Regions from separate parts of the Luteibacter sp. 329MFSha genome, predicted to be linked through region 2. Evidence: predicted binding sites of a transcription regulator. Region 2 holds the regulator's gene; each other region holds the start of a gene.
What was found. The regulator sigma-54, encoded in region 2, starts transcription at its own class of promoters, with help from an activator protein. The targets are predictions, from matches to a motif close to TGGCACGNGCNTTGC.
Positions count from the first base shown of each region.

Region 1: a site for sigma-54 is predicted at 6,513-6,527, ahead of fliD (flagellar filament capping protein FliD). Genes of this name have one in related genera too.
Region 3: a site for sigma-54 is predicted at 5,109-5,123, ahead of BMW54_RS00665 (flagellar basal body-associated FliL family protein). Genes of this name have one in related genera too.

Region 1 covers NZ_FOJE01000001.1:123,768-135,883, forward strand. Annotated here, with positions in the region: gene BMW54_RS00580 (flagellar basal body P-ring protein FlgI) at 1-695, shown strand, start outside; gene flgJ (flagellar assembly peptidoglycan hydrolase FlgJ) at 697-1,692, shown strand; gene flgK (flagellar hook-associated protein FlgK) at 1,720-3,594, shown strand; gene flgL (flagellar hook-associated protein FlgL) at 3,597-4,793, shown strand; gene BMW54_RS00600 (flagellin) at 5,136-6,470, shown strand; gene fliD (flagellar filament capping protein FliD) at 6,614-7,981, shown strand; gene fliS (flagellar export chaperone FliS) at 8,006-8,422, shown strand; gene BMW54_RS00615 (flagellar protein FliT) at 8,419-8,712, shown strand; gene BMW54_RS00620 (PilZ domain-containing protein) at 8,742-9,323, shown strand; gene BMW54_RS00625 (sigma-54 dependent transcriptional regulator) at 9,611-11,029, shown strand; gene fliE (flagellar hook-basal body complex protein FliE) at 11,098-11,427, shown strand; gene fliF (flagellar basal-body MS-ring/collar protein FliF) at 11,465-12,116, shown strand, end outside.
Region 2 covers NZ_FOJE01000001.1:2,241,706-2,253,821, forward strand. Annotated here, with positions in the region: gene purN (phosphoribosylglycinamide formyltransferase) at 1-578, shown strand, start outside; gene BMW54_RS10140 (DUF3108 domain-containing protein) at 635-1,333, shown strand; gene murA (UDP-N-acetylglucosamine 1-carboxyvinyltransferase) at 1,394-2,653, opposite strand; gene BMW54_RS10150 (BolA family protein) at 2,707-2,946, opposite strand; gene BMW54_RS10155 (KpsF/GutQ family sugar-phosphate isomerase) at 3,120-4,127, shown strand; gene BMW54_RS10160 (KdsC family phosphatase) at 4,181-4,729, shown strand; gene lptC (LPS export ABC transporter periplasmic protein LptC) at 4,726-5,325, shown strand; gene lptA (lipopolysaccharide transport periplasmic protein LptA) at 5,288-5,863, shown strand; gene lptB (LPS export ABC transporter ATP-binding protein) at 5,867-6,586, shown strand; gene BMW54_RS10180 (RNA polymerase factor sigma-54) at 6,686-8,170, shown strand; gene raiA (ribosome hibernation-promoting factor, HPF/YfiA family) at 8,291-8,638, shown strand; gene hprK (HPr(Ser) kinase/phosphatase) at 8,749-9,699, shown strand; gene rapZ (RNase adapter RapZ) at 9,705-10,601, shown strand; gene BMW54_RS10200 (PTS sugar transporter subunit IIA) at 10,640-11,032, shown strand; gene BMW54_RS10205 (HPr family phosphocarrier protein) at 11,025-11,294, shown strand; gene ptsP (phosphoenolpyruvate--protein phosphotransferase) at 11,327-12,116, shown strand, end outside.
Region 3 covers NZ_FOJE01000001.1:136,852-144,455, forward strand. Annotated here, with positions in the region: gene fliF (flagellar basal-body MS-ring/collar protein FliF) at 1-90, shown strand, start outside; gene fliG (flagellar motor switch protein FliG) at 104-1,093, shown strand; gene BMW54_RS00645 (flagellar assembly protein FliH) at 1,093-1,752, shown strand; gene fliI (flagellar protein export ATPase FliI) at 1,749-3,110, shown strand; gene fliJ (flagellar export protein FliJ) at 3,110-3,544, shown strand; gene BMW54_RS18680 (flagellar hook-length control protein FliK) at 3,586-4,680, shown strand; gene BMW54_RS00665 (flagellar basal body-associated FliL family protein) at 5,188-5,679, shown strand; gene fliM (flagellar motor switch protein FliM) at 5,696-6,712, shown strand; gene fliN (flagellar motor switch protein FliN) at 7,051-7,386, shown strand; gene fliO (flagellar biosynthetic protein FliO) at 7,392-7,604, shown strand, end outside.

The DNA.
Region 1 (12,116 bases), 2.1 Mb from region 2:
CCATCGCCCAGGGCAGCGTCGTCGTCGGCGGCGTCAGCGCGCAGGGCAAGAGCGGCTCCAGCGTCCAGGTGAACATCTCCGCCAGCGGCCGCATTCCCGGTGGCGCGAGCATCGAGCGCAGCGTCGCCACGTCCTTCGACAAGGGCGGCGACCTGATGCTGAACCTCAACACGGCCGATTTCACCACCGCGGCGCGCATCGCGCAGGCCGTGAACCAGAACTTCGGCGCCGGAACGGCGAACGCCCTGGACTCCGGCTCGGTCGCTGTGCGCGCACCGATGGACCCGTCGCAGCGCGTGTCCTGGCTGTCGACCATCCAGGCCCTGGAGGTCACGCCCGGCGACGCGCCGGCGCGCATCATCGTCAACTCGCGCACGGGCACGGTGGTCATCGGTTCCGACGTCAAGGTCGGCGCGGCCGCGGTCGCCCACGGCGCGATCCAGGTCACGATCAGCGAGCAGCCGCAGGTCAGCCAGCCGGCGCCGTTCAGTCGCGGCCAGACGGCGGTGGTCCCGAGCAGCCAGGTCGCCGTGAGCGAAGAGGGCGGCCACATGTTCAAGTTCGGCCCGGGCACCAGCCTCGACGCCATCGTGCGCGCGGTCAACCAGGTCGGGGCGTCGCCGAGCGACCTCATCTCCATCCTGCAGGCGCTCAAGGAATCCGGTGCCCTGCACGCCGAACTCGTGGTGATCTGACATGGCGATCACGGTCGACAACCAGAGGCTCGGTACCTACACGGACATGTCCGCGTTCGCCGGCCTGCGCTCGGCCGCGCAGACGGATTCGAAGACGGCCCTCCCGGTCGTCGCGAAGCAATTCGAATCGATCTTCACCCAGATGATGCTGAAGTCCATGCGCGACGCGAGCGCGGCCATGGGCGACGACATCATGGGCTCGCAGGCCGGCACGGCCTACCGCGACATGTTCGACCACCAGCTCTCGCTGACGTTGTCGCAGGGCAAGGGCATCGGTATCGCCGACATGCTCATCCGCCAGCTCGGCGGCGCCGCGCCGTCGACCGGCGGGTCCGCCGACCTCTTTGCCGGCGTCACCGGCGACGCCAGCACGGCGGCCGCGGTGTCGTCGCCGTCGGACCAGGAAAGCGGCCTGATGAACTCGCTCGAGCGCATGATCGGTCGCGCCGGGCGCGCCGTCGGCGAGGGCGCCAACGCGGTCGCCAACGCGGTGGGCAAGATGACCAGCCCCGACGATTTCGTCCAGAAGCTCGCGCCGCACGCGATCGAGGCGGCGAAGAAGCTCGGCGTCTCCGTGCGCGCGCTCCTCGCGCAGGCGGCGCTCGAGACCGGCTGGGGTAAGCACATGCCCGCCCAGGGCGGCACCACCAGCTTCAACATGTTCGGCATCAAGGCGGGCAGCAGCTGGGACGGCAAGCGCGTCAACGTGCCGACGCTGGAGTACGAAGACGGCGTGGCGGTGCGCAGGAAGGACAGCTTCCGCGCGTACGACTCGCCGTCCGAATCCTTCCAGGATTACGCCGACATGGTTTCGAGCAGTCCCCGCTACGCGGCGGCCGTGGGGCGCGGCGACGATGTGGCCGGTTTCGCGCACGCGCTCGTCAAGGGCGGCTACGCGACCGATCCCAGCTACGCCAAGAAGCTCACCGATATCGCCAACGGTCCCGTCATGAAGCAGGCGCTCGCGGCGCTGGAACGCTTCGCCGAAGACCTCTGACGGAACGCAAGGTAAAGGATAACGACGATGGCCGATCTGCTCTCCACCGGAATTTCGGGCCTGCTTGCCTCGCAAGTCGGCCTGTCGACCGTCGGGCACAACATCAGCAACGTCAACACCGCGGGATACACGCGGCAGACGACGACCTTCAACGCCCGGGCGCCGCAGTTCAGCGGCGGCTACTACATCGGACAAGGCGCCGACGCGACCAGCGTCCAGCGCGCTTACAGCCAGTTCCTGACGCAAGCCGTCTGGTCGGCCAGTTCCGGGCAGAGCAGGGCGGTCCAGTACGCCGGTTTCACGGCCGCGGCGAACAATGCCGTCAGCGGTTCGGCCAACCTGCAGACGGCGCTCGATGGCTTCTTCGGCGCGGTCAGCGACGTCGCGAATGCGCCCATCGACACGGCGAGCCGCCAGGCCCTGATCGGCAAGGCGAACACGCTGGTGGCCACGTTCCGCTCGCTGTCGTCGCAGTTCCAGCAGATCGACAAGCAGACCAACCAGCAGATCAGCACGTCCGTCGACTCCATCAACAGCCTCGCCAAGAGCATCGCGGACCTCAACGGCCAGATCCAGCGCGCGTCCGTCGGCGGTGCGGCGCCGAACGACCTTCTCGACGCGCGCGATCAGGCGATTTCGCAGCTCTCGCAGATCGTCGGCGTCAACGTCAGCGATGCCGGCAACAACATGGTCACCGTCTCGGTAGGAAACGGCCTGCCGCTCGTGAACGGCACGGCGTCCACCCAGCTCTCCACCGCCAATAATCCGTACGATTCGTCCCGCCTCGAAGTGGTCGGCCCGAGCGGTTCGATCATCAGCAGCCAGCTCGGTTCGGGCTCGCTGGGCGCAACGTTCGATTTCCGCACGAACGTGCTCGATCCGGCACGGAACCAGCTCGGACGCGCGGCGATCGCGATGACGGACGCGTTCAACAAGCAGCACGCGCAGGGCATCGACCTCAATGGCGACGCCGGCGGCAAGTTCTTCGACATCGCCGATCCGGCGGTGCTCAACAACAGCAACAACAAGGGCAATGCGCAGGTCACGGCCACCGTCACCGACGTGGGCAAGCTCGGCGCCTCCGATTACATCGTGCGCTACGACGGTGCCAAGTGGGTGGTGTCGACCACCGCGGGCGTCACGGTGCCTTCCACGGGTACCGGCGCGGCCGGCGACCCGATCCTCATCGACGGCCTCGCGATCACCGTGCCCTCCGGTACCCCGCAGGCCGGCGACAGCGTGCAGATCCAGCCCACGCGCAACGCGGCCTCCACGATCAGCGTGGTCGTGTCCGATACCAACAAGATCGCGGCCTCCGGTCCCCTGGCGGCCACCAAGGCATCGACCAATACGGGCAAGGGCGTCCCAGGCAAGCTGACGGTGACGGACGTCGCGGATCCGAACTTCAGGACGCCCGTCGATATCGTCTTCGAATCGCCCACCACCTATCGGGTCAACGGCGGACCGCTACAGAACTACACGGACGGCGACACGATCACCGGAAACGGCTGGACGCTAAAGCTGTCGGGTGTTCCTGCCGCTAACGACACGTTCTCCGTGAAGCCGGCGGGTTCGGCCAGCGGCGACAACGGGAACGCGCTCGCGCTGGCGGACGTCGCCAACAAGGGCGTGCTGGACAACGGCGTCACGACGGTGGGCAAGTCCTACAGCCAGCTGATCGCCCAGGTGGGCACGGCAGGCGCGCAGGCCAACACCGCGCTCGACGCGCAACAGAGCATCCTCGACCAGGCCATGGCATCGCAGCAGAGCCTTTCCGGCGTCAACCTGGACGAAGAGGCCTCCAACCTGCTTCGTTTCCAGCAGGCGTACGCGGCGTCGGCGCAGGTGATCAACGCGGCCAACACCATTTTCGATTCCCTCCTGAGCGCGGTACGAGGCTGACGATGCGCATTTCCACGTCCTGGGGCCAGCAGCAGGCGGTCAACACGATGCTCGATCGCCAGTACCAGCTGTCGCAGACGCAGCTGGCCCTCGGCAACGGCAAGGCCATCCAGTCGCCCTCCGACAACCCCGCCGCCGCCGCGCGCGCGGTGGATACCAGTTCCGCCGCCGCGCAGAACGACCAGTACACGCGCAACATCCAGTCCGCGACGTCGCGCCTGTCGACCGAGGAGCAGGCACTGAACTCCGCGGGCGACATCCTCGATCGCATCCGCTCCATCACGCTCGAGGGCATGAACGGCACGCAGACCAACGAGTCGCGTCAGTCCATCGCCACCGAGCTGCGCCAGACGCTCAAGCAACTCGTGGCCCTCGCCAACACCCGCGACGGGCAGGGCGAGTACATTTTCGCCGGCAGCCGGACCAGCACGCAGCCCTTCACGATCGACGACCTCAGCGTCAGCTATGGCGGCGACCAGAACCAGCGCATGGTCGCCGCAGCGGCCGGCATGCAGGTGGCGACGGGCGACAGCGGTTCGGACGTCTTCATGCAGATCCGTGGCGGCAACGGCACCTTCATCACGTCGGCGGGCGCGGCCAATACCGGTACCGCGGTGGTGGGCGCGACATCGGTGACTGACGCTTCCGCATGGGATGGCGGCAAGTATTCGATCACGTTCACGTCGCCGACCACGTACGAAGTGCGCGATGCGACCGATCCGACGCTGCCGCCCGTCTCCACCGGCACTTATACCGGTGAAACCGGCACCATCAACTTCAAGGGTACGCAGCTCAACCTCACGGGCACGCCCGCGACGGGCGATACGTTCGCCGTCGCGCCGTCGTCGTCGCAGGACGTCTTTTCGACGGTGGCCGGCATCATCGCCGCGTTCGAGACGCCGGGTGGTGGCGCCCCGATGAACAACCAGATCAACGCGCAGCTGCAGAACCTGGATCAGGCCGCGACGAGTTTTCTCGACACGCGCACGAAGATCGGCGCGCGCATGAACACGCTCGATCAGCAGACGCAGATCGGCGCGGACGTCGGCCTGCAGTACGCCAGCACGCTGTCGAACCTCACCGAGCTCGATTACGCCAGTGCGTCGAGCAAGTTCGCGCAGCAGCAGACGGCACTCAACGCCGCGCAGCAGGCCTTCGTGAAGATGCAGGGCCTCACGCTGTTCAATTACCTCAAATAAGAACGTCGAGACGCGCGGCGACGTGCTTGAGGCGGCCTTGGGGCCGCCTTTTTTTATGGGCGCCGGACAGGCCTCGACCTTGCCGTATTGCGGCATTGCATTCCTTGAAAAAAGGCCTAAACCCCTCGCCGGGTGTGCCGATAAATAACCCTGACAGCGGCCGGCACGGGCTCTCGGGGCGGGCGCTGATCGAAAAGTGGTTGACAGGTAGAAAAAGTCCTCAAGTTTCTCCCCGGCGTGCCGTAAACCTCTCTGAGGCGGAAGGCTTTCCTAACGGAACCCCGCCGGACTACGCCGCACATCAATCCGGCATTTCGGTTCCGCTTACCAAGGATCAATCCCATGGCTCTGACCATCAACACCAACATCATGTCGCTGAATGCTCAGCGTAACCTGAGCACCTCGCAGACGAAGCTGTCCTCCGCGATCGCGCGCCTGTCGTCGGGCAACCGCATCAACAGCGCGAAGGACGACGCCGCCGGCCTCGCGATCTCGACCCGCTTCACCACGCAGATCAACGGTCTGAACCGCGCCGTCCAGAACGCCAACGACGGTATCTCGCTGTCGCAGACGACCGAGTCGGCCCTCGACGAAGTCACGAACAACCTGCAGCGCATCCGCGAGCTGGCCGTGCAGTCGACCAACGCCTCCAACTCGCCGAGCGACCGCGAAGCGCTGGACGCCGAAGTGCAGCAGCGTCTGTCGGAAGTGACGCGTATCGCCACGCAGACGAACTTCAACGGCATGAAGGTGCTGGACGGTTCCGCCAAGGAACTCAGCTTCCAGGTCGGTGCCAACGTCGGTGAAGTCATCACCGTCGGCCTCGACAAGGGCATGAAGGCGAACCAGGTCGGCCAGCTGGCCACCGATTCCATCGACCTGAGTGGCAAGCTCGGCACGACCGTGACGACCGCCCAGACCACCGACTGGACCACCGCGAACGCAAGCACCAAGGGCGTCGTCACGTACGGCAGCAAGTCGGTCGACTGGGGTGACTACACGGGCGCGACGCAGGCCGACGCCATCACCTTCTTGAAGAGTCAGCTGGGCAGCGACTTCACCGTCGCCGCCAACGCCACGACGGCGACGTCGATCGACGTTACGGATAACTCCGTGGGCAAGACGCTCGACGCGGGCGACCTGACCTTCTCGATCGGTGGCGGTACGTCGTTCGACATCACCGGTACGTTCAAGAACGCGCAGGACGTAGCCGACGCCATCAATAGCCACTCCAGCGAGGGCGTAACGGCATACGTGGGCACGGACGGCAAGCTGAACGTCGCCTCGGCCAAGTCGATCGCCGTTTCGGGCACCGAGCAAGCCAACCTGGGCTTCGCCGCCACCAGCGCGGTTGGCACCACGAAGACCCTTGCCGACTCCAGCATCAAGACGGTCGACGGCGCCAACGACACGATCAACCGCATCGATGCCGCCCTCCAGTCGATCTCGAGCCTCCGCTCGGACCTCGGCGCGGTGCAGAACCGCTTCGAGTCCACGATCTCGAACCTGCAGAACATCTCGCAGAACCTGACGGCTTCGAAGTCGGCCATCACCGACGCCGACTTCGCCCAGGAAACGGCGAACATGTCCTCGGCTCAGATCCTGCAGCAGGCCGGCGTCTCGGTCCTCGCCCAGGCGAACCAGAGCCAGCAGATCGTCCAGAAGCTCCTCCAGTAACAGGGAAGGGCTCACCGGACCCCGAGGAGATTTCCCGAGGTTTGGCAGGGTAATTGCTTAGTTGTCACGGCTGGCTCTCGAAAGGGGGCCAGCCGTCGACAAATTGGCGCCCAGGGCAGTGAGGCGTCTTCCAGGAGAGCTTCATGGCCACCAGTCCCGTCAACATCGGTTCCAGCTCGATCGACGTCGCGTCGATCGTCACGAACCTCGTCGCGAACAAGCGCAAGGCGCAGGACGCGAAATACGCCGCGGACTCGCAGGCGAACACCACCCAGATTTCGGCCGTCGGGAATTTCTCCTCGTCGCTGACGAGCCTGCAGAGCGCCATCAAGGCGCTGACCGACGGCACGGCGTTCAAGACGCAGAAAGTCAGCGTGGGCGACAGCAAGGCGCTCACCGCTACGGTCGACTCGACCGCGCAGCCCAATACCTACAAGATCAAGGTCGACCAGCTGGCGACCTCGCAGAAGATCATGTCGCCGGCGTTCGGGGGCAGCAAGGCCGCGATCGGCACGGGCAACATCACGATCGCGATCGGCGACAAGTCGATGAGTCTCGATGTCGCTTCCGGCGCCAACACCCTCGAGAACGTGCGCGACGCCATCAACAAGGCGAAGGATAATCCTGGCGTCACCGCGAGCATCGTCACTGGTGCGGATGGCGCCCATCTGGTGCTGACGTCCGTCTCGACGGGTGCCGCCAACGCCTTTACGGTCACCACCAGCGGGGGTGACGGCAATCTGGCGCAGCTGGATTTCGACCCCGCCACGGGAACGCCGCAAACGGCCGCCCAGGATGCCGTTTTCTACGTCGACGACGTCAAGGCCACGAGTGCATCCAACACGGCGACGTCCGCGATCGACGGCGTCACATTGACGCTGACGGGCACGACCACCGCGGATGCCCCGACCACGCTCGTCATTACCAATGATCCCGGCGCCGTGACGACTGGTCTGAATTCGCTCGTCACAGCCTATAACTCGTTCATCGCGACCTACAAGCAGCTCACGAAGTACGACCAGACCAACCAGCAGGTCGGCGCCCTGATCGGCGACGCCACGGTCAACTCGATCAAGAGCCAGGTCGCGACGCTGCTGGGCTCGCAGTTCGCGGGCAATTCGTCGGGGCCGCGTTCGCTGAGCGACCTGGGCGTGGCTTTCCAGACCGACGGCACGCTCAAACTCGACACCAACAAGCTCACGAAGGTGATGGCGAACAACCCCAAGGAGGCGCAGAACCTTCTGAGCGGCGACAACGGCATCGCACCGAAGCTGGACAAGCTGATCGCGGGATGGACGGCTTCGAACGGCATCCTCACCCAGCGCACGGCCAATCTGCAGAACAAGGCCAAGGACATCAAGGAGGCGATGGAGGCCTTCGACGTGCAGATGGACGACTACTCGAAGCGCCTGACCAAACAGTACAGCGCGCTCGACGCGATGATGACCAAGCTGGCCGGGACCAGCAGCTACCTCCAGCAGCAGTTCGACGCGCTGACGGCCAGCAAGTAACGCACGACTCCAGGACACGCAGACATGGCACTCGGATATTCCCAGGGCGCAGGCGCCTACCAGCAGATCCGCACCCAGGGCGGCCTCGAAACCGCCGATCCGCACGGTCTCGTCACCATGCTCATGGACGGTGCGCTCGAGCGCATTCGCCTCGCGCAGGCGTGCATCGCCACGGGCAACGTCGCCTCCAAGGGCGAGGCGATATCCAAGGCGATCGAGATCGTCGGCGCACTCCAGGCGGGCCTGAACCACGAGGTGGAGACGCCGCTGGTCGGTCAGCTGGATGGCCTGTACGACTACCTGAGCCGCCGTCTCCTGCACGCCAACCTGCACAACGACACCGAGGCCCTCGACGAGGTCACCCGCCTGCTTGGGCAGGTACGTGACAGCTGGGTCGCGATTCCCGTCGATGCGCGCCAGGTGGCCGGAGCCGGCGCATGACCGACGTCTGGTGCGACCTGCCGCGGGCCCTGGCTCTGACCGAGTCGATGCACGCCGCGGCCAGCGATTCGCGCTGGGACGACCTGGTCGAGCTCGAGGCCGAGCGCGACCCCGTGCTCCGCACCGGAACCATGCGGCCGGCGCCCGAAACGCTGGAGTCGCTCAAGTCGATCATGCTCCTCGACGGCCTGATCAAGGACCTCGTCGCCGTGGCCCGCGACGAAGCGGCGATCGCCTGGGAAGCGTCGCGTCGCGTCCGTCGCGCCGTGGCCGCGTATAGTTCGTTCTGACCGCAATCTCTCGGCAGGGGGCAGGGCGCATGAGTGACGACGGCTGGAAGGCATTTTCTGATCGGGTGGCTTGGGATGCCGCCTTCCACGCGACCGTCGAAAGCGTCGCGAGACCCGACGGAGCGGTCCTCGCCCTGATCAACGACCGGAACGCCAGCGTGCTGGTCGCGGTGTCGGCGCTGATGGACCGGCGCAGCGACACCGCCGAGGACGACAGCCCGCTGACCCAGGAAGTGGCCCGGCTCGACGCCAAGCTCAACGTTCTGATGGAGATCGTGAACCGGCTGCTGCTCCCGCAGGCGGGCCTGCCTTCGCGTCTGAACCTGCGCTTCAACGCCATCGGCGCGGTCCTGCCCTGGGCCGGCCTTCCGCCAGTCGGTCAGCCGGTATTGCTCAAGATCCATTTCGACGTCTGCCGGGCGCTGCCGCTCGAACTGCCGGGCGTGCGCACCCCCGGCCCCACGGACGGGAAGGGGTTCATCGTCTTCGAAGGGCTGACGGAGGCCGTCCGCGACGGCATCGAGCGCCTGGTTTTCCGCCAGCACCGGCGCCAGGTGGCCGAAGCGCGTGCACATTCCCGGCCAGTCGAAAGCTCTTCCGAAGGCATGTGACCTTTTACGTCACGTGACGTAGAAACGTCGCGTGGCGCCCCGCGTCACATTCGTGACGCCTGTCGTCACGCTTGACGCTTCGTACCTTCACGGCGGGCTCCACTCACGGCCGGTAGGGACCGGCCGCGACGCCTTTCCGCCGCGCCGCGACGTAAATTTCCGCCTTCGCGCGGCGGAATTCCGCCGTTGGCACGCTCCTTGATTGATACCTTGCAACGAAGCCGACGGGATTCCATCGCGGAACCCGCCAGGCACTTCGATCACACGCATGAAGCGAGGTATCCCAGGTGAAGTCTTCCCACTTTCTTGTCGTCGAATCCGACGCCACGCGCGCCGAAACCATCGTCTCGGCGCTGGCCTTCCTGGGCTACCGTCCCGTCGTCGCCGGCCGCATGCCGGTCGGTGAAGTCGCCGAGAGCTGGCGGGGGGTCTATGTCGGCACGGTCGAAGACGAGAACGAGCTGGAAGCGCACCTCGCGTCGCTCGGTCGCGGCGGCCGCAACGTTCCCATGCTGGTCGCGGCGGATTCACCGCTGGCCACCTCGCTGATCGCGGACGACACCCGCAGCAGCAACGTCGAACTGATCGACATGCCGCTGCGCTACGAGCGCCTGTCGGAAGCGCTGCGCAGCCTGCAGTCGCGGATCGAGCCGCCGGCGTCCAGCCGCCGCTTCGTTGGCCAGTCGGGTCCGATGCAGCGCGTGAACGCGCTGATCCGCCAGGTCGCGCCGTTCGATTCCAGTGTGCTCGTGCTGGGCGAATCGGGTAGCGGCAAGGAACTCGTCGCGCGCACCATCCACGATTGCTCGCCGCGTCGCGACAAGCCGTTCGTCGCGATCAACTGCGGCGCGATTCCGGCCGAACTGCTCGAGAGCGAACTGTTCGGCCATGAGAAGGGTGCGTTCACCGGCGCCATCAGCACCCGCAAGGGACGCTTCGAGATGGCCGAGGGCGGCACGCTGTTCCTCGACGAGATCGGCGACATGAGCCTGCCGATGCAGGTGAAGCTGCTGCGTGTGCTGCAGGAACGTGTCTTCGAGCGCGTGGGTGGCAACCGTCCGCAGCGCTGCGACGTGCGCATCATCGCCGCCACGCACCGCGATCTCGAAGGCGCCATCGAGCGCGGCAGCTTCCGCGAGGATCTCTTCTACCGCCTGAGCGTCTTCCCGCTCGAGATGCCGCCGCTGCGCCAGCGCCTTGAAGACCTTCCCGCCCTCGTGTCCGAATTCAACCACCGCCTCGTCCAGCGCGGCCTGTCCTCGGTGCGCTTCTCGCCGAGCGCCGTGGGCGCGCTGTGCCGTTATTCGTGGCCGGGCAACGTCCGCGAGCTGTCCAACCTCGTGGAGCGCATGGCGATCCTTATGCCGCACGGCGAAGTGCGTGCCGCCGACCTGCCGGAAAAATACCGCGGCGCGCTGCCGGTGGAAGAGGTCTCCGGCGCCGCACTGATCGCCATGATGGAGGCCGAGCCGGAAGTCACGGAGTCCTTCGCCTTCATCGGCGAGGGCGATCCCTCGGTCCTTCCCCAGGGCGGTCTCGATCTGAAGGATCACCTCGCCGGCATCGAGATCGGTCTCATTCGTCAGGCGCTCAACTCCGCCAATGGCGTCGTGGCCCACGCGGCGAAGCTGCTGCGCGTCCAGCGCACGACGCTGGTCGAGAAGCTGCGCAAGTACGGCCTGTCCGAGACCGTCCAGGCGGGCTAATGGCGCGTCGGTTGGCACAGGTCGTGCATCGTGTGTCGTAAACCCGATGCAAGCGTTGGAAAACCGTCATGACCACGATCGACGTCAACAGCCTCCTGCTCCAGATGCGTCGCATCAGCGCGCAGACCGAGATGCCCGCGATCCGGGGCGTCGGCGAAACGGTGGCGGCCGAGAAGGGTGCCTTCGGCGACCTCCTGAAGCAGTCGATCGAAGGCGTCTCGCAACAGCAGGGCAAGGCGAAGGACATGGCGATGGCGTTCGAGCGCGGCGATCCCGGCATCGATCTCGCGCAGGTGATGATCCAGGGCCAGAAAGCCGACCTCTCGTTCCGCGCCCTCACCGAGGTGCGCAACAAGATGGTCGATGCGTACAAAGAAATCATGAACATGTCGATCTGATCGACGTTGATCCCACCGACAGGATTCGACCCGAACCATGGCAGACAACGGCGTAGCCACCACGGATAGCAACACGGCGTCACGCATGGATTCGCTGAAGTCGCTGGCGCAGACGCCGGCGGCCCGCCAGCTCTTCATGCTGGCCGGCATCGCCGGCGCCGTCGCGATCGGCATCGCCGCGGTGATGTGGTCCCGCGCTCCGAACTACGGTCTTCTCTACGGCGGCCTCGAGCAGAAGGACGCCGCCGCCGTCACGCAGGCGCTCCAGGCGGGCAATACCCCGTACACCCTGAGCACCGACGGCAGTTCCATCTTCGTGCCCGCGGCCGACGTCGCGGGTGTCCGCTTGAAGCTCGCGGGGCAGGGCCTCCCGCAGGGCAGCGCGGCCAGCGCCGTGCCGCAGACGGATTCGCCGTTCGGCATGAGCGACATGGCCGAGCGCTCCCGCTACCAGTCGCTGCTGGAAAACGATCTTTCGAACACCATCGCGGGCCTGCAGTCCGTGCGTGCGGCGCGCGTCCACCTCGCGCTGCCCAAGCCGTCGGCGTTCATCCGCGACAACAAGCCCGCCAGCGCGTCCGTCGTCGTGACGCTGTATCCCGGTCGCCAGCTCGACCAGGGCCAGGTCGCCGCGATCGTCCATCTGGTCGCGGCCAGCGTTCCCGACCTCGACACCCGCCAGGTGTCGG
Region 2 (12,116 bases):
CGCGCGACGCCGGCCGGCTGCCGGTGGAATTCACCCTGGTCGGCGGCGACAAGGCGCAGGCCGGCGCGCTCGCGGTCGCCCGTGACGCGGGCATCCCCACCGTCGCGCTCTCGCCAAAGGATTACGCCACCCGCGCCGACTTCGACGCGGCGCTGTTCGGCCGGGTCGCCGACAGCGGCGCCGATCTCCTCGTGCTGGCCGGCTACATGCGCATCGTCGACGCGGCCGTCGTCGCCGCGTGGGAAGGCCGTGCGATCAACGTGCATCCGTCGCTGCTGCCCAAGTACCGCGGGCTGCACACGCATCGTCGCTGCCTCGAGGCCGGCGACACCGAACACGGCGCCAGCGTGCATTTCGTCACCGCCGAACTGGACGGCGGACCGGTGGTGGCCCAGGCGCGCATCCCGGTCCACCCGGGCGACACCGAGGCCGATCTCGCGGAACGCCTGCTGGTCGAGGAACACCGGCTCCTGCCCGCCGTCGTCGCGGCCATCGCGTCGGGACGCCTGCGCTGGCACGGTGGCCCGGTGTTCGACGGGCAGGCGTTGACGTCTCCCCTGCGTCTCGCCGACCTGTGACGGCCTGAGGGTCGCGCCCTACGTTCCGTTCAGCCGCCGTCGCTAAACTCGACGGCATGAAGACCACTACCCTGCTTCGCGCCGGCTTCGCGCTGGCCCTCGCCCTGCCCGCCGCCGCCTTCGCCGCGAGCGTGCCGCAGGCCTTCACGGCCACCTACAACGTGCTCCAGGGCGGCAGCCCGCTCGGCACCGCGACGATCCAGCTCAAGCCCACCGGCAACGGCCAGTTCGAATACACGAACCAGAGCAAGGGCACGGCGGGCATCGCGGCGATGCTCGGCGCCAGCGTGTCGGAGACCTCGCGCTTCAGCTGGGCCGGCAACGTGCCGCAGCTGGTCAGCTATAGGTACGACATGCAGGCGATCAAGCCGAAGACGCGCGAGGTCACCGTCCAGGGCGCCACGGTGCAGGTCCAGGACAACAAGAAGAGCTACAGCTACGCGTCGGTGCCGGGCATGGTCGATCGCAACACGCTTCCGCTCGCGCTGGGCGTGGCGCTCGGAGCCGGACAGAAGGACGTCACGCTGCCTGTCGCGGTGAAGCAGGCGGTGGAGAACCAGCAGTTCAGGGCGGCGGCGAACGAGCAGGTCAAGGTCGAAGCCGGCACCTTCAACGCGGTCCGCGTCGACCGCGTGGACGAGAAGCGCGGCTTCACCGCCTGGTATGTTCCGAAGAAGTACCCGGTGCCCGTGAAGCTGGCCCAGACCGACGGCGGCGACCTGACGCTGGAACTCGTGAGCTACAGCGGGAAGTAAGCGGCGCGGTTCTGCGACAGGCCCCAAAAAAAAGCCCGCGCGAGCGGGCTTTTTTTCGTCTCAGCTCGGCAGGCGCCGGATGATCGCGCCGAGGACGCCGAGTTTTTCCTCGATGTTCTCGTAGCCGCGATCGATGTGGTACACGCGATCGACGGTGGTATCGCCTTCGGCGACGAGGCCCGCGAGCACCAGGCACGCGGACGCGCGCAGGTCGGTCGCCATGATCGGTGCGCCGCTCATCTTCGGCACGCCGGTGATGATGGCGGTATTGCCCTCGAGGCGGATGTCGGCACCCAGGCGCTGCAGTTCCAGCGCGTGCATGAAGCGGTTCTCGAAGACCGTCTCGGTGATCACGCCGACGCCTTCGGCGACGCAGTTGAGCGCCGTGAACTGCGCCTGCATGTCGGTCGGGAACGCCGGGTACGGCGCGGTGACGAGATTCACCGCCTTCGGACGGCGACCCTGCATGTCCAGCTCGATCCAGTCCGGACCGGTGCTGATGTGCGCGCCGGATTCCTCGAGCTTCTGCAGCACGGCGTCCATGGTGTTCGCGCGGGCGCCGCGGGCGCGGACCTTGCCGCCCGTCATCGCGGCGCCGACGAGGAACGTGCCGGTCTCGATGCGGTCGGGCAGCACTTCGTAATGCGCGCCGTGCAGGCGCTCGACGCCCTCGACGATCAGCGTGGACGTGCCGATGCCGTCGATCTTCGCGCCCATCGCGATCAGGCAATGCGCGAGGTCGACGACCTCGGGCTCCTGCGCGGCGTTCTCGATGATCGTGGTGCCTTCCGCCAGCGTGGCGGCCATCAGGATGTTCTCGGTACCGGTGACGGTGACCATGTCCATCACGATCCGCGCACCCTTCAGCCGGCCGGAGCGCGCCTTGATGAAGCCGTTCTCCACGGTGATCTCGGCGCCGAGCGCCTGCAGGCCGCGGATGTGCTGATCGACGGGACGCGAGCCGATGGCGCAGCCGCCGGGCAGCGACACTTCGGCCTTGCCGTGGCGCGCGACCAGCGGGCCGAGCACGAGGATCGAGGCGCGCATGGTGCGCACCAGGTCGTACGGCGCGACGCAGGAATTCTCCGGGCGCGGGTCGATGTGCATCTTCATGCGGTCGTCGAGGACGACGCGGACGCCCATGCGACCGAGGAGTTCGATGAAGGTGGTGACGTCGTGCAGGTGCGGCACGTTGCCGATGCTGACCGGTTCGTCGGCGAGCAGGCAGGACGCGAGGATCGGGAGCACGGCGTTCTTGGCGCCGGAAATGCTCACCTCACCGTGGAGCGGCTGGCCGCCGCTGATAAGGATCTTGGCCATGGAAGGGGTGCCTTGGAAGGAATGACGGAGCGAGGAGTCCCCGGCGCGCGTGTTCAGCGGCGACCGGCGGCTTCTTCGGGAGTGAGGGTCTTGAGGCCAAGGGCGTGGATGGCGCCGCCCATGAGGTCGCCGAGCGTCGCGTAGACGAGGCGGTGGCGGGCGAGCGGCAGCTTGCCGGCGAACTGTTCCGAGATCACTTCCGCTTCGAAGTGGACGCCGTCGTCGCCGCGAACGTCCGCCTGCGCGCCGGGAAGGCCGGCTTCGATCAATGCCTGGATGCGCGCAGCGTCCATGGAGTCTCCGGTAAGGGGGTCGCGGCGGGGGCGGGGTTCCGAAACGGTCCCTGAATCACCCGTCGATGCCAGCGACGATAAAATGAGAATATGTAATGGTAATGGAAATCCGGTGTCGCAGAAATGGACATCCCGGGTGACCAGGGACAGCCCCCGCCCGGAACCGAGCTCGCATGAACGCACGCACAGCCCCGCCCGCCAGCCTCGTGAATGCCGATACCGTCATCCGCAGCGCGCGCACCGTCATCAAGACGGAGGCCGCGGCCATCCGGGCACTCGAAGCGCGGGTCGACGCCGCCTTCGTCCAGGCCTGCCAGATGATCCTGGCCTGCAAGGGCCGCGTGGTGGTGTCCGGCATGGGCAAGTCGGGCCACATCGCGCGGAAGATCGCCGCCACGCTGGCGTCGACGGGCACGCCGTCGTTCTTCGTCCATCCGGGGGAAGCCAGCCACGGCGACCTCGGCATGATCCAGCCGGACGACCTCCTGCTCGGAATCTCCTATTCCGGCGAGACGGACGAACTCCTTTACATCCTGCCGGCGATCAAGCGCCAGGGCATCGCCCTGATCTCGATCACGGGCAATCCGAAGTCGTCGCTGGCCACGCAGGCCGATCTCAACCTCGACGCCAACGTGGCCTCCGAGGCCTGCCCGCACGGTCTCGCACCCACCGCGAGCACGACGGCCGCCCTGGTGATGGGCGACGCCCTGGCGGTGGCGCTGCTGGAAGCGCGCGGTTTCACCTCCGACGACTTCGCGCGCTCGCATCCGGCCGGCAGCCTGGGCCGCCGCCTCCTGCTGCACATTTCCGACGTCATGCATTCGGGGGACGACGTTCCCCGCGTGCGCCTCGGCGCCACGCTGAGCGAGGCCCTGGTCGAGATGTCGCGCAAGCGCCTGGGCATGACCGCCGTGGTGGACGAGGACGACCGCCTCCTTGGCGTGTTCACCGACGGCGACCTTCGCCGCGCGCTCGACGACGATGGCGTCGACCTGCGCAGCGCCTCGGTGGCCCAGCTGATGACCCGCGGCCCGAAGACCATCGGCTCGGACAAGCTGGCCGTCGAGGCCGCGCAGCTGATGGAGAAGCACCAGATCAACGCGCTGCTGGTCGTCGATGCGGAGGGCCGCGCCGTCGGCGCCCTGAACATCCACGACCTGCTCCGGGCCCGCGTCGTCTGACGACGGGCATCCAGGCGTTCCCCACGCGCCTCCTCGTCCCCACATAGCGAACCATGGCCTACACCCACTACACCGAGATTCCCGCCGACGTCGCCGAGCGCGCGGCGCGCGTGCGCGTGGTCGTCTTCGACGTCGACGGCACGCTGACCGACGGGCGCCTCTGGTACGGCGAAGACGGCCGCGAGACCAAGGTCTTCCACGTCCACGACGGCCTTGGCCTGAAGGCGCTGGAGCGCAACGGCGTGAAGGTCGCGATCATCACGGCACGCATCAGCCACCCCGTCTCCCTGCGCGCCGAGGAACTCGGCATCGCCCACGTCTACCAGGGCCAGAAAGACAAGCGCGCCTGCCTGACCGGCCTGCTGGACGCCCTGCAGCTCGCGCCCGAGCAGGCCGCGTTCGTGGGCGACGACCTCCCCGACCTGCCCGCCATGGGCATCGCCGGCCTGGCCGTGGCCACCGCCAACGCCCATCCCTGGGTGGCCGAACGCGCCCACTGGCGCACGCGGCTGACGGGCGGCTACGGCGCGGCGCGCGAGGTATCCGACCTGATCCTCGCGGCGCAGGGCAAGGCGGAAGCCGAGCGGGACCGCTGGCTGTGAGCGTGCTGAATTTCTTCCGCGACCGCAGCGCGACGGGCGTGGCGGGCATGCTCGCCGTGGCGCTGGGCGCGAGCGTGCTCCTCTACTACGCCACGGCGCCCGAGAAGAAGGTGCAGGATTTCGTGGGGCCGCCGCGATCGGGCTACGTGCTCACCAACTTCAACCTCGACTCGTTCAACGAGGAGGGCAAGGCGGCCTTCACGCTGACCGCCCCGCATCTCGAGCGCCGCGAAGGCGACGAGTCGCTGTACATCAACGCGCCGGATTTCGTGCTGCCCTCGACCAACGAGACCAACGCACCGCCCTGGACCGGCCACTCGCAGTACGGCTGGGTCAACAAGGACGGCAGCATGCTCAAGCTGCAGGGCAAGGTGCACATGGACCGCGTCGCCTTCGGCACGACGCCCCCCGCCAGCATCGACACCTCCGAGGTCAGCGCCTGGCCGAAGGAGAATCGCCTGGAGACGGCCGAGGCGGCCCGTATCGTTCAGGGAACCTCTACAATGGATGGCGTTGGCATGCGCGCCAATCTCGACAGCAAGCACCTGGAGCTCCTCGATGCAGTCCACAGCACGTATCAGCCGCGCAAGCGCTAAGGCCCTTCTCGTCGTGCTGGGCGCCGGGATGCTGGCCGCCCTGCCCGTCGCGGCGAAGCAGTCCGACCGCAACGCCGTGGTCGACATCAACGCCAAGTCCTTCGACGGCAAGCAGCAGCCGCAGGGCATCGTCATCTACACGGGCAACGTGATCATCACGCAGGGCACGCTCAAGGTGACGGGCGCCAAGGCCACCGTGTACCTCAACGACGACAACTCCGTGAAGCGCGTCATCGTCGACGGCGGCCCCGCGACCATGCAGCAGCAGGACGACGACGGCAACTGGATGCACGGCCGCGCCAACAACGTCGATTACAAGGTCGAAGAGGACTACGCGGTGCTTACCGGCAACGCGCACATCGACCAGCCGGTCAAGGGCACCGCCGATGGCGACAAGCTCACGTACAACACGAAGGACAGCACGATGACGGGCGAAAGCAATAGCGGCGCCCCCGTGCACATGACCTTCCAGCCCAAGAACACCACGCCCGCGGCCGCACCCGCGAAGCCCGCGGCGTCCGACACGAAGAAGCCCTGACCCATGCTTTCAGCCCAAGGCCTGCAGAAGCGCTTCCGCGCACGCCAGGTAGTCCGCGATTTCGCCTTCTCCATCCGCGAAGGCGAGGTGGTCGGCCTGCTCGGCCCGAACGGCGCCGGCAAGACGACCTGCTTCTACATGGTGGTGGGCCTGATCCAGGCCGACGCCGGCCAGATCAAGCTCGACCAGCAGGACATCACCGGCCTGCCCATGCACGCCCGCGCGAAGCTCGGCATCGGCTACCTGCCGCAGGAGGCCTCGGTGTTCCGTCGACTCAGCGTCGCCGACAACATCCTGGCCGTGCTCGAGCTGCGCGACGGCATGACGCAGAAGCAGCGGGAAGACGAGCTGGAAAGCCTGCTCGACGAACTGAAGATCTCGCATATCGCCGAGCAGAAGGGCATCAGTCTCTCCGGCGGCGAGCGGCGTCGCGTCGAAATCGCCCGCGCGCTGGCCGCCCGCCCGCGCTACATGCTGCTCGACGAACCCTTCGCGGGCGTCGACCCGATCTCGGTGGGCGAGATCCAGCGCATCGTGCGCCATCTCAAGGAGCGCGGCATCGGCGTGCTCATCACGGACCATAACGTCCGCGAAACACTCGGCATCTGCGACCGCGCGTACATCCTCAACGACGGCGAAGTGCTCTCCCGCGGTACGCCCCAGCACATCCTCGCGGACGAAAAGGTCCGGGAAGTGTATCTGGGACGTGAGTTCCGGATCTGACGCCCCGCCCTACCCCACCTTGGGAATAGCTCGCCGAGGCGCTGGTTTGCGGGGGCCAACAGGGGTTAGGATGGATCGGGAACCCCACGCGTCGCAGGCATGAAACCCGGACTTCAGTTTCGCCTCAACCAGCAGCTCACGCTGACACCTCAGCTGCAGCAGGCCATCCGCCTGCTCCAGCTGTCGCAGCTGGAGCTCGAGGCCGAACTCCGCCAGATCGCGGAAAGCAACCCGTTGCTGGAGTTCGCCGAAGATGCCGAATCCGAGGCGGACGCGGCCGACGACGAGGGCTTCGAGGCCGCCGATTACACGCCGCCCCGCGACGAGGTCCCGAAGAAGGCCTCCAAGGACGACGACGAATCCACCGCGGCGCCTTCCGAAGAGCTCGCGCCGGACTGGGACGACGACCGTTTCCACGGCGAGGCCGGTGACTATGCCGGCGCCCCGTCGCGCGCCGGCGGTCTCGACGAAGACGGCTTCGAACCGCAGAACGCCGCCCCGGAGAGCCTGCAGCAACACCTGGAGTGGCAGCTCAACCTCTCGCAGTTCTCGCCACGCGACCACGCCATCGCGACCGCGATCATCCATGCGCTCGACGAAGACGGCTACCTGCGCGACGGCGTGGAAGCGGTGGAAGCCGCCCTGCCCGCGGAGCTCGGCGCACGTGCCGCCGAGATCGAAACCGTGCGCCAGCGCGTGCAACGTTTCGATCCCACGGGCATCGCCAGCCTCGACCTGCGCGACTGCCTCGACTGCCAGCTTTCGCAGTTCTCCCTCGACACGCCGCATCGCGAGCTCGCGATCCGCATCGTCAACGAAGAACTGGAACTGCTCGCGCGCAACGACCGCACGAAGATCGCCCGCAAGCTCAAGGCGCCCGAGGCCGACGTCGCCGCGGCGGCGAACCTCATCCGCAGCCTCGATCCCAGGCCCGGCGCGGCGCTCGACGCCACGCCCGTCGAGTACGTCGCGCCCGACGTCTACGCGCGCCGCGAGAACGGCCGCTGGCAGGTCAGCCTGAATCCCGACGCCCAGCCGCGGCTCGGCCTCAACCAGCACTACTGCAACCTCATCGCCCGCGCGCGCGGCGACGACGCCACGTGGATGAAGGGCCAGCTTCAGGAAGCCCGCTGGCTGCTGAAGAGCCTGCAGTCGCGCGCCGAGACGCTGCAGAAGGTGGCCGACGTGATCGTGCGCCGGCAGAGCGCCTTCCTCGACTACGGCCCCGAAGCGATGCATCCGCTGGTGCTGCGCGAAGTGGCCGAGGAAGTCGGGATGCACGAATCGACCATATCCCGCGTGACCACGCGCAAGTACATGCATACGCCGCGCGGCACGTTCGAACTCAAGCATTTCTTTTCCAGCGGCGTGGCGACGGAAGACGGCGGCAGCGCGTCCGCCACCGCCATCCAGGCCATGCTGCGCAAACTGATCACGGCGGAAGACGCGCGCCGACCCCTTTCGGACCAGGCGCTCGCGGAGGAACTCCATCGACGCGGCATTCAGGTCGCCCGACGTACGGTAGCCAAGTACCGGGAAGCGATGCGTATACCCAGTTCCAGCGAACGTGTCCGCGCCCATTGACGGTGACCGGGAACCTCGGCACAGGAGAACGGTCCCAACGTTTCAAGGCTCGAGGAACGGCACCGTGTCGTTCCGATCTCGTCGCCGAACGGCGGCACCCTCAGCAAGTAGGAGGCGTCAATGCAAATCCAGATCAGCGGCCAGCACATCCAGATCACCCCCGCCCTGCGTGAGCGCGTGGAACAGCAGATCGGTCGCTTCGAACGCCTTTTCGACAACATCAAGGCCCTCGACGTGGTGCTTTCCGTCGACAAGAACGAGCACAAGGCGAGCGGCACGCTCCATTGCGCCGGCACGCGGCTTCACGCCGACGGCCTTGCCCGGCTCGACGACGACAAGAAAGGCGACACCCTCTACAACGCGATCGACGCCATGATCGCCAAGCTCGCCGACCAGCTGAAGAAGCACAAGGAAAAGCTGAAGGATCACCACAACGCCGAGGTCCGCGAGGCCCGCGCGGCCACCTGACGCGGTCCCATGGCGGCGCCCGCCGCCCTCCGGACCGCCCCTTGATGGCACAATAGGCGCAAGCCGGCACGCCCCGCGTGCCGGCTTTTTTCCTTCTAGGGACCCATTCCGTGGACCGGCTGACCGCCAGACAACTCTTCGACGGCGTACACGAGCGCATGGCCCTGCGCTGGGCGGCGGGCATGCGCGGCGAAGCGCGCGTGCTCGAACCCAACGCCAAGCAGAGCCGGCGACCCTCCCTGGTCGGCTACCTCAACGTGATCTACCCGAACAAGGTCCAGATCATCGGCACCGAGGAGCTGAACTACCTCGACGGCCTGGACTCCCGGCAGCGCTGGGAAGCCATCCACAAGATCGCCGCCTACCAGCCGGCCGCGCTGATCGTCACGAAAGACCAGTCGATTCCCCCCGACCTGCGCGAGGTCGCCGAGGAAACCGATACGCCGCTGTGGCAGAGCACCAAGCGCGGGCATGAACTGCTCACCTACCTGCAGTACCACCTGGCCCGCACGCTCGCGCCGCGCACGACGCTGCACGGCGTGTTCCTCGAGGTGTTCTCCATCGGCGTGCTGATCACCGGCGATCCGGGGTCCGGCAAGAGCGAGCTCGCGCTGGAACTGATCAGCCGAGGCCATCGACTCGTCGCGGACGACGCCACCGAGTTCACGCTGATCGCGCCTGACGTCATCGACGGCGCGTGCCCGGAACTGCTGCAGGACCTGCTCGAAGTGCGTGGCCTCGGCGTGCTGAACATCCGCGAGATGTTCGGTCACACCGCGGTCAAGCCCTCCAAGTACCTTCGGCTCGTCGTCCACCTGAAGCCCATGCGCGAAGGCGAGGAGAACGACGCCATGACGCGCCTCACCGGCGACGTCAGCCGCCGTAACGTGCTCGATGTCGACGTGCCGATGATCACGATTCCGGTCGCGCCCGGACGCAACCTCGCCGTCCTCGTCGAGGCCGCCGTGCGCAACCATGTGCTGAAGAGCAAGGGCATCGATCCCGCCCAGACCTTCATCGACCGCCAGGCGCACCAGATGCGCCGGTTCTCCCCGTGGTGACCCGAGTGACCGACGAACTCATCAGCCCCATCGTCGACCCCGACGGCATCCACCTCGTCGTGCTCACCGGCATGTCCGGCGGCGGCAAGACCGTGGCGCTGCGCGCACTGGAAGACCTCGAGTTCTACTGCGTCGACAACATGCCGGCGGAACTCATCCCGCAGCTCGTCGCCGCGGTGAGCCAGGGCGAGCACGGCCCCCGCCGCCGCATCGCGGTCGGCGTCGACGTGCGCAACCGCCGGGTCGACCTCTCGCGCATGCCGCACGTGCTGTCCGAGCTGTCGTCGGCCGGCGTGCACGTGCACCTGATCTTCCTCGACAGCCGCGACGACGTCCTGATCAAGCGCTACTCCGAAACCCGCCGGCGGCACCCGCTCGCGGCGGAGAAGCTCTCGCTGGCCGACTCCATCGCCCAGGAACGCAAGCTGCTGCGGCCGCTGGTCTCGATCGCCGAGAAGGTCATCGACTCCTCCGACCTCAACGTCCACCAGCTGCGCCGCCTGTTCGCCACGGGCTACGCGGCCGCGTCGGACGGCACCACGCTGCTGTTCGAATCGTTCGCCTACCGTCGCGGCCTGCCCTCCGACGCCGACTTCGTCTTCGACGCCCGCTGCCTGCCCAATCCGCACTGGGAGCCGCGGCTCCGGCCCTTCTCGGGCAAGGATCTGCCGGTGCGCGAGTTCCTCGACGCGAACCCGCTGGTGGGCGAGTACTACGCCGATGTCGCCCGCTGGCTGGACACCTGGCTGCCCCGCTTCGAAGGCGAGGACCGCAGCTACGTCACCGTCTCGATCGGCTGCACCGGAGGCCGGCACCGGTCGGTCTACCTGGTGGAGAAGCTCGCCCAGCACTACCGCTCGCAGCGCGGCAACGTCCTGACCTTCCATCGCGAGCTCGAGTGACCGATGATCATCCCCAAGCCACAACGAGTATCCGGGCGATGACCGTCGGTGTTCTCCTCATGACCCACGAAGCCGTCGGCAAGGCGCTGATTTCGGCCGCGCGCCACGTGATGCCGAAGCTGCCGCTGGACGTCGACGCCGTCGAGGTGCCGCCCAGCGCCGACCCCGACGTCATGCGCATGCTTACCGCGAAACACGCCCGCGAGCTCGATCACGGCGAGGGCGTGCTGGTGCTCGCCGACCTCTACGGTGCCACGCCCTGCAACATCGGCCTCTCGCTCAGCGAGCTCGGCGTGCACCTGCGCTGCGTCTCGGGGCTGAACCTGCCGATGCTGCTGCGCGTTCTCAACTACTCGGAAAAATCGCTGTCCGAACTGGCCGAGATCGCGGCCAGCGGCGGGCGCGGAGGGATATTCATCGACCATGCTTGAACGGGAAATCACGGTATCCAACCGGCTCGGCCTGCACGCGCGCGCGTCGGCCAAGCTCGTCCAGCTGGTCGCGAGTTTCAAATCCACGGTGTGGCTCCTCAGCAAGGGCCGCGAGGTGAACGCCCAGAGCATCATGGGCGTCATGATGCTCGCCGCTGGCATGGGCACGTCGCTCACGATCCGCGCCGAGGGCGCGGACGAAGAAGCCGCGATCGCGGCCGTGGCCGATCTGTTCGACCGCAAGTTCGACGAAGGCGCCTGACGCATGACGCATCCGCACGGCATGAGGCATCCATGAGAATCGTGCTGACCGGCACGCCGGCTTCCCGGGGCATGGCCCTCGGGCGGGCGCGACTGGTCCAGCCTAGCCTCCTGGCGGTCGACACGCGGATGCTCGAGGACGACGAGATCGGTCCCGAGATCGAGCGCCTGCACAAGGCGATCGACACGGCGCGCACCGAACTCCACGAGCTGCGCGGCAAGCTGCACGGCGCCCTCGCCCGCGAGGTCGGCGACTTCATCGACGCGCACAGCCTCCTGCTAGACGACGAGGAACTGCTCCGCGGCCTCGACGAACTGGTCTCCATCGGCCACTACACCGCCAGCGCGGCGCTGAAGATGCAGCGCGATCGCCTCGCGGCCGTGTTCGACGCCATGAACGACCCGTACCTGAAGAGCCGCGGCGAGGACATCGACCAGGTCATCGGCCGCGTCATGTCGGCGCTCAACCAGCAGTCGAGCCGCGAGGAACGCAAGCTCGCGGCTCGCGTCGGGGAAATCATCGTCAGCGACACCGTCGCGCCCGCCGACATGGCCGGCATGGCCGGCCAGGGCATGCTCGGCGTCATCGCCAGCGCCGGCAGCATCTACTCGCACAGCGCGATCCTCGCGCGCAGCTTCAACCTGCCGATGCTCGTCGGCACGCGCGATGCGCTCGCCACGATCAACGACGACGACCTGGTCCTCATCGACGCCGAGCACGGCGAGGTCATCGTCCACCCGACCGCGCAGGACCTCGCGCGCTACCGGCAGTGGCAGCGCCAGGCGGCCGCCGAGGGCCGGCGCCTCGCCGCGCTGGCCACCG
Region 3 (7,604 bases), 2.1 Mb from region 2:
AAGGTGGGCCTCGCCAAGCGCATGGCCGCCGAGAATCCAAAGCAGGTGGCGCAAGTGGTGAAGAGCTGGGTGTCCGACGATGGCGGCTGAGCAGAAGGAAGCCCTGACGGGCGCGCAGCGCGCCGCGATCCTGCTCCTCACGCTCGGTGAGGAAGACGCGGCATCGATCCTCAAGCACCTCGGCGCACGCGACGTGCAGGCCGTGGGCACGGCGATGGCCGCGCTGAAGAACGTGAGCAAGGAGCAGGTGGACCAGGTCCTGACGCGCCTCCAGGAGGACGTCGGCCAGCACACCTCCATCGGTGTCGGCACCGAGGAATACATCCGCCGCATCCTGGTCAACGCGCTGGGCGAGAACAAGGCCGGCGGCCTCATCGACCGCATCCTCCTCGGCCGCAGCAGCAAGGGCCTGGAGTCGCTGAAGTGGATGGAGAGCCGCGCGATCGCCGAAATGATCGGGCAGGAACATCCGCAGATCATCGCGCTCGTCATGGCGCACCTCGAGTCCGACCAGGCCGCCGAAGTCATCGGTTACCTGCCGGCGCGCACGCGCAGCGACGTCGTCATGCGCATCGCGACGCTCGACGGCGTGCAGCCGCACGCGCTGAACGAGCTCGACGAAATCATGGAGCGCCAGTTCTCGGGCAATTCCAACAAGCTGAAATCCGCCAGCGTGGGTGGCCTCAAGGCGGCCGCCGATATCCTCAACGCGATGGAGACCTCGCGCGAGGCGGAGCTGATGGCGTCGATCCGCGGCATCGATTCGGGCCTGGGCGAGCGCATCGAGGAGCTGATGTTCGTCTTCGACGATCTCGCCGATCTCGACGACCGCAGCATGCAGACGCTGTTGCGCGAAGTGCCGTCGGCACGGCTGATCACCGCGCTCAAGGGCGCGGAAGCCGCCATCCGCGAGAAGATCTTCTCGAACATGTCCAAGCGTGCCGCCGACATGCTGCGCGACGACCTCGAGGTCAAGGGCCCGGTGCGTCTGTCCGAAGTGGACGCGGCGCAGAAAGAAGTGCTGGCCACCGCGCGGCGTCTCGCCGACGCCGGCCAGATCAATCTCGCCGGTGGCGGGGAAGAATTCGTCTGATGAGCCTGACCTCGATCCTCGCCCGCGAGAGCGTCGCACAGTTCGAGCGCTGGGAGCTCCCGATCGTTGGCGGGGTCGATGCGCCCGATCCCGCGGGGCAGGACGACGAGGGGCCGCATCGGCCCACCGTCGCCGAGATCGAGGCGATCGAACGGCAGGCGCGCGAGGAGGGCTTCAACGCCGGCCTCGCGGAAGGTCGCGCGATGGCGAAGCGTGAGCTCGCCGAGCAGGTCGCGCGCTTCGACGCGCTGGTCGCGGCCGTCCAGCGTCCCTTCGCCGACCTCGACGACGAGGTGGCGGGCGACCTCGCGCAGCTCGCGACGGTGATCGCCGAGCGCGTCCTCGGCTACGAGATCGCGACGCGACCGGAGAAGATCGTGGACGTGGTGCGCCAGGCGGTCGACGCGCTGCCGGCGGCGAGCCGACACCTGAAGATCCACCTGCATCCCGCCGACGCGGCGCTGGTTCGCGAGCATCGTTCGTCGCTCGATCACGAAGGGACCGTCGTCGACGACGCCGCGCTATCGCGTGGCGACGTGCGTCTCGAAAGCGAACACTCGCGCCTCGACGGTCGCGTGCGCACGCGCATGGCTGCCGTCATCGACAGCGTGTTGCAGGGGCAGCCCGAACTCCACGACGAGGAGGCCGACGCCCCGTGAACGCCGAGCAGCACGTCGCGTCGCGCAACGCGCGCTGGCGCGAGACGCTCGCCGCCCAGCGCGCCGGCGCGGAACACGTCCGGCCGATGCAGGCCGAGGGCAAGCTGCGCCGCGTGGTGGGCCTCACGCTCGAGGCCGTCGGCTGCGAAGCCCCGGTGGGCGCGCGGTGCATGGTCGCCGGCGCCGACGGCAAGCAGCTCGAAACCGAGGTCGTCGGCTTCTCCGACGGCCGTCTCCTGCTCATGCCCACGGGCGAAATGCACGGCGTCCTGCCGAACGCCAGGGTGACGCCGGTCGCGGCCGTCTCGGGCATCCCGGTGGGCGATTCGCTGCTGGGACGCGTCATCGGTCCGGATGGCGCGCCGCTGGACGGACAGGGGCCGCTCCACGCGCGCGAGCGCGTGCCGCTGCGCCGCGATCCGATCAATCCGATGCTGCGCCAGCCGATCGACACGCCGCTCGATACGGGCGTCCGCGCCATCAACTCGCTGCTGACGGTCGGTCGCGGCCAGCGCATCGGCCTGTTCGCCGGCTCCGGCGTGGGCAAGTCCACGCTCATGGGCATGATGACCCGCTTCACGGACGCGGATGTCGTGGTCGTCGGGCTGATCGGCGAACGCGGCCGCGAAGTGAAGGAATTCGTCGACCACACGCTGGGCGAGGAAGGTCGCCGCCGCGCGGTCGTCATCGCCGCGCCGGCCGATGCGCCGCCGCTGTCCCGCCTGCGCGGGGCGCAGGTGGCGACCGCCGTGGCGGAACATTTCCGCGACCAGGGCAAGCGTGTGCTGCTGCTGATGGACTCCCTGACGCGTTACGCGCAGGCGCAGCGCGAGATCGCGCTCGCGATCGGCGAGCCGCCCGCGACCAAGGGCTATCCGCCGTCCGTGTTCGCCATGCTGCCGGCGCTCGTCGAGCGTGCCGGCAACGACGCCGAGGGCCGTGGCTCCATCACCGCGTTCTACACGGTGCTCACCGAGGGCGACGATTATCGCCACGATCCGATCGCCGACTCCGCGCGCGCGATCCTCGATGGCCACATCGTGCTATCGCGTGACATGGCCGAGGCCGGACACTATCCGGCGATCGACATCGAGGCCTCCATCAGCCGCGTCATGCCGGCGGTGGTGTCGAAGGAGCACATGCGCTCCGCGCAGCGCTTCCGCCAGGTCTATTCGGCCTACCGCCAGCAGCGCGACCTCATCGCCGTGGGCGCGTACCAGAAGGGCAGCGATCCCCGCACCGACGAGGCCATCGCGCTGTATCCGCGTCTCTCGGCGTTCCTGCAGCAGGAGACCGACGTGCCCGTGAATCTCGACGAGGCCGAAGCGGGTCTCGCCGAAACGACGCAGGCCGGCTGATGCCTTCCCGCGCCGACCGTCTGCAACCCGTCGTCGACCTTGCCGCCGAGCGCGCGGAGAAGGCGACGCTCGCGCTTGCCACGCACCAGCGCGCCGTGGCGGAGGCCGAGCATCAGCTGTCGGAACTGCGCCGCTATCGCAACGAGTATGCGGGCATGCCGGACGGCATCGGCGTCACGGCGCTGCTCAACCGGCAGCAGTTCCTGCAGAAGATCGACATGGCCATCGTCCAGCAGATGAGCGAAGTGGAACGGCGCGGCAAGGCGCTCGAGCGCGCGCGCGACGACTGGGCGACGGCGCGCGGTCGCGCGAAGGCGCTGGATTCCGTCACCACGAAATACCGGGACCAGGAGCGCAAGCAGCAGGACCGCCGCGAGCAGGAGCAGGCCGACGAGCGCTCACAGTATCGCCGCGCGCCGCGCGACGACGGCTGACGCGCCTGTCCCATCACCGAACGAAATGCACGGATCACCCCATGAACAACGCCACGCTCGCCCTTCAGACCGCGCACGCTGCCGCTTCGTCCCCGGCGCCCACGGGCCCGCGCGTGCAGGACGATGCGGCACCGTCGAAGCGGTTCGACGCCGCCCTCGACGCCGCTCACGCGGACGCGCGCCAGACGCAGCATCCGTCGACGGCGACGGGCACCGACAAAGCGGCTCCTCCGTCGAAGGCGCCGCCCGCGAAGGACGCCGCCGTCGACGAAAAGGCGGCCGACAAGAAAGACGACGCCGCGGTCACCGGCGATCCGTCGATCGCCGCGACGATGCTTTCGCTCATCGGCGTGCCCGTGAAGGTCACGGAGGCCGCGACGAGCGTCCTGGGCGCCGTGAAGGACGCGACCGCAGGCCCCGTGGGCGGTGCCCTGGGTGCGACGGCTGCCCTTGCGGCGCTGTTGCCCGGCGACGCGGCGAAGCCGCAGAACGCCGAGGCCGGCCTTCTGGCGACGGCGGCCGACGCGGGCGGTGCGCTCGCGGCGGCTGCCGTGGCGCCGGCGGCGACGGCATCGCCTTTCGACGCGCTGATGGCCGCCCAGGCGAGCGGTGCCGCCATCGGGAAGGACGATCCGGGTTCGGCGATCGACATGGCGAACGGAAGCCCGATGCCGCTCGTGCATGGCCAGCCGATGGCGCATGGCGCCGCGCCCGTCGTGCAGATGCAGGCCACCCAGGCGGCCACATCGCCGCAGTTCGCGCAGGAACTGGGCGACCAGATCGCGTGGATGGGCTCGGGCCAGGTGAAGGAGGCGCGGATCAAGCTGCACCCCGAGGAGCTCGGCAGCATGGACGTGCGCGTCAACATGGATGGCGGCAAGGTCAACGTCGCGATCATCGCGCAGCATCCGGCGGCGGTTCATGCCGTCCAGCAGACGCTGTCGCATCTCGACACCATGCTTGCGCACCACGGGCTCTCCCTCGGCCAGGCTGACGTCGGGCAGCGCCAGGCGGGGCAGGGCGCCGACGGCCAGAATGGCGTGACGGGGCAGAGCGGCGATATCGAGGGCTCCGCTCCCGACGTCGTCGCCACCACGCGCATCTCGCCGCGTGGTCTGGTCGACGAGGTGGCATGACCAGAGCACCGGGCCCGCCCGGACGCTGTGGGAGCGGCCCCGGCCGCGACATCTTTTCGCGAAGAGCGGCAGGGCCTGTGGCGTTCGGCGAAGAGCCGTCGCGGCCAGGTCCGCTCCCACAGGGTAACGGCTCGGGTTGGAGCGGCCCCGGCCGCGACATCTTTTCGCGAAGAGCGGCAGGGCCTGTGGCGTTCGGCGAGGAGCCGTCGCGGCCGGGTCCGCTCCCACAGGGTAACGGCTGGGGTTGGAGCGGCCCTGGCCGCGACATGTTTTCGCGAAGAGCAACAGGGCCTGTGGCGTTCGGCGAGGAGCCGTCGCGGCCGGGTCCGCTCCGACGGGGCGTCAAAGTTTCGACTTGTGCCGTTATTCCGACTGACGCAAACCACGTCACACCCCGGTAAATTGGGCCTTTTCCGTTGCGTCGCCACTGGCACGCCGATTGCACACTAGTACCGGGGCCCGCGAGGGCCGATACATCCGACGAATTCGCACCAGAGGTTTCCAAGCATGGCCGCAGCAGCTCCCACCGACGCCGAAGGCGCACCGAAAAAGAAAAAGAAGGGCCTCGTGCTCATCGTCGGCGCGCTTGTCGTCCTTGCCGCGGGCGGCGCCGGTGCGTGGTTCATGCTGAAGGGCGGCCACAAAGGCGCCGAGAGCGCAGCCGAGGTCGCGAAGTCGAAGCCGGCGGTCTACCTCCAGCTCGATCCGGCGTTCGTCGTCAATTTCCAGGACGAGAACGCGCTGCGTTTCCTCCAGGTGGGCGTCAACGTGATGTCGCACGACCCGGAAGCGATCGCCGCGGCGAAAGAGGCGGACCCCGAGATCCGCAACGCCCTGCTCATGCTGTTCTCGGCACAGGACGTGAAGTCGCTGTCGGATGTGAAGGGCAAGCAGAAGCTGCAGGCGTCGGCGCTCGCGGAGATCCAGCGCGTGCTCAAGGCGAAGATCGGGCGTCCCGGCGTGGACGCGGTCTATTTCACCAGCTTCATCATGCAGTGACGGGGACTCCGCGGCCATGAGCGACATCCTCACCCAGGAAGAAATCGACGCCCTGCTCGCGGGCGTGGAAGGTGGCGCGGTCGAGACCGAGGTCGAACTCCCGCCGCCTGGCGGCATCCAGGACTACGACTTCACCCAGCAGGACCGCATCGTTCGCGGCCGCCTGCCGACGCTGGAGATGGTCAATGACCGCTTCGCCCGCTATTTCCGCGCCAATCTGTTCAACGTGCTGCGGAAATCGTGCGAGGTGTCGGTCCTCGGCGTGAAGATGACCAAGTTCAACGAGTACGTCCATTCGCTGGCCGTGCCGAGCAACCTCAACCTCATCCGCATCAAACCGCTGCGCGGCACCGCGCTGATGGTGTTCGAGCCGCGCCTCGTCTTCACGGTGATCGACAACTTCTTCGGCGGCGACGGTCGTTACCACGCCCGCATCGAAGGACGCGACTTCACGCCGACCGAGAACCGCGTCATCCAGATCGTGCTGCAGGAGGCCTTCACCGCGATGGCCGAGGCCTGGGCACCGGTGCTGAAGATGCAGTTCGAGTTCCTGAACTCCGAGATCAACCCGCAGTTCGCGAACATCGTCAGCCCGACGGAGACGGTGGTCGTCTCGCGCTTCCATATCGAGCTCGACGGTGGCGGCGGCGAAGTGCACCTGACGCTACCGTATTCCATGGTGGAGCCCATCCGCGAGCTCCTCGACGCGGGCGTGCAGAGCGACCGCGCCGAGCGCGACGATCGCTGGATCCAGAACCTGCACGAGGAAATCCTCGACGCCGAGGTCGAGATCACGTCGCTGCTGGCCGAGGCGCGCCTGACCATCGGCGACTTCCTGCACCTGCGCAAGGGCGACGTGATTCCGATCAGTCTGCCGGAGACGGCGACCGTCTTCGCCGAAGACGTGCCCATCTTCCGTGGCCGCATGGCGAACTCGGGCGGCAACAAGGCGGTGCAGTTCGACTCGCTGCTGCGCCGAAACGCGCCGCGCCCCGCGGTGGCACCCGCCCAGCCGGTGACCGAGCCGGTCTGACGCGCCGTGGCCGGCCGTCGGCCGGCGTCGCCGATGCGATCGGCTCCCACCCTTCGGTAGCTGCTGGCCGGACCCGGCTACCGAAGGGGTGGGAGCCGATCGTATCGGCGATCCATGTCCGGAAAGCGACCCCGTCAATGGCCCGTCTTGGTGACTAACTGCCGTCGAGCGTCAGCTTTCTGACTGTCGCGTTGCGTCACATCCCGACTGCGACGCCGCCCGCATTTCCCGAACCGCGTCGCGACGCCGTTTTCACCATCCTTCCCGTCGACCAGAACCGTGGCACGCCGCTTGCTTCACATGGCCTGCACCCGGCAACGTCTCTCACTGGAACGGACATGAACGAACCCACCACCCTCGACGCAATCGACTCCAGCGACGCCTCGCTGGCCTCGTCCATCGGCCTCGGCAACGAGGTGAACCTCGACGTCATCCTCGACGTGCCGGTCACCATGGCGATGGAAGTCGGCCGCACCAAGCTCAGCATCCGCAACCTGCTCCAGCTCAACCAGGGTTCGGTCGTCGAACTCGACCGCGCCGCCGGCGAACCGCTCGACGTGTTCGTCAACGGCACCCTCGTCGCCCATGGCGAGGTCGTCGTCATCAACGAGAAATTCGGCATCCGGCTGACCGATGTGATCAGCCCGGCCGAGCGCGTCCGCAAGCTGCGGTGATCCACGTGCGCCGTACCGTCGCCGCCCTCGCGGGCGGCTTCCTGCCCTGCGCCCTGGTGGCGGCTCCGGCCGCCGCCCCGGCGGTCGACACCGGCGCGGAACTGTTCCGCGTGCTGATCAGCCTGCTCGGCGTCGTGGCGCTCATCTTCTTCGTCGGCTGGCTCAGCCGCCGTGCCCAGGCGCGCGTGCGTCCGGGCGGACGCAAGATCCGCGTCATC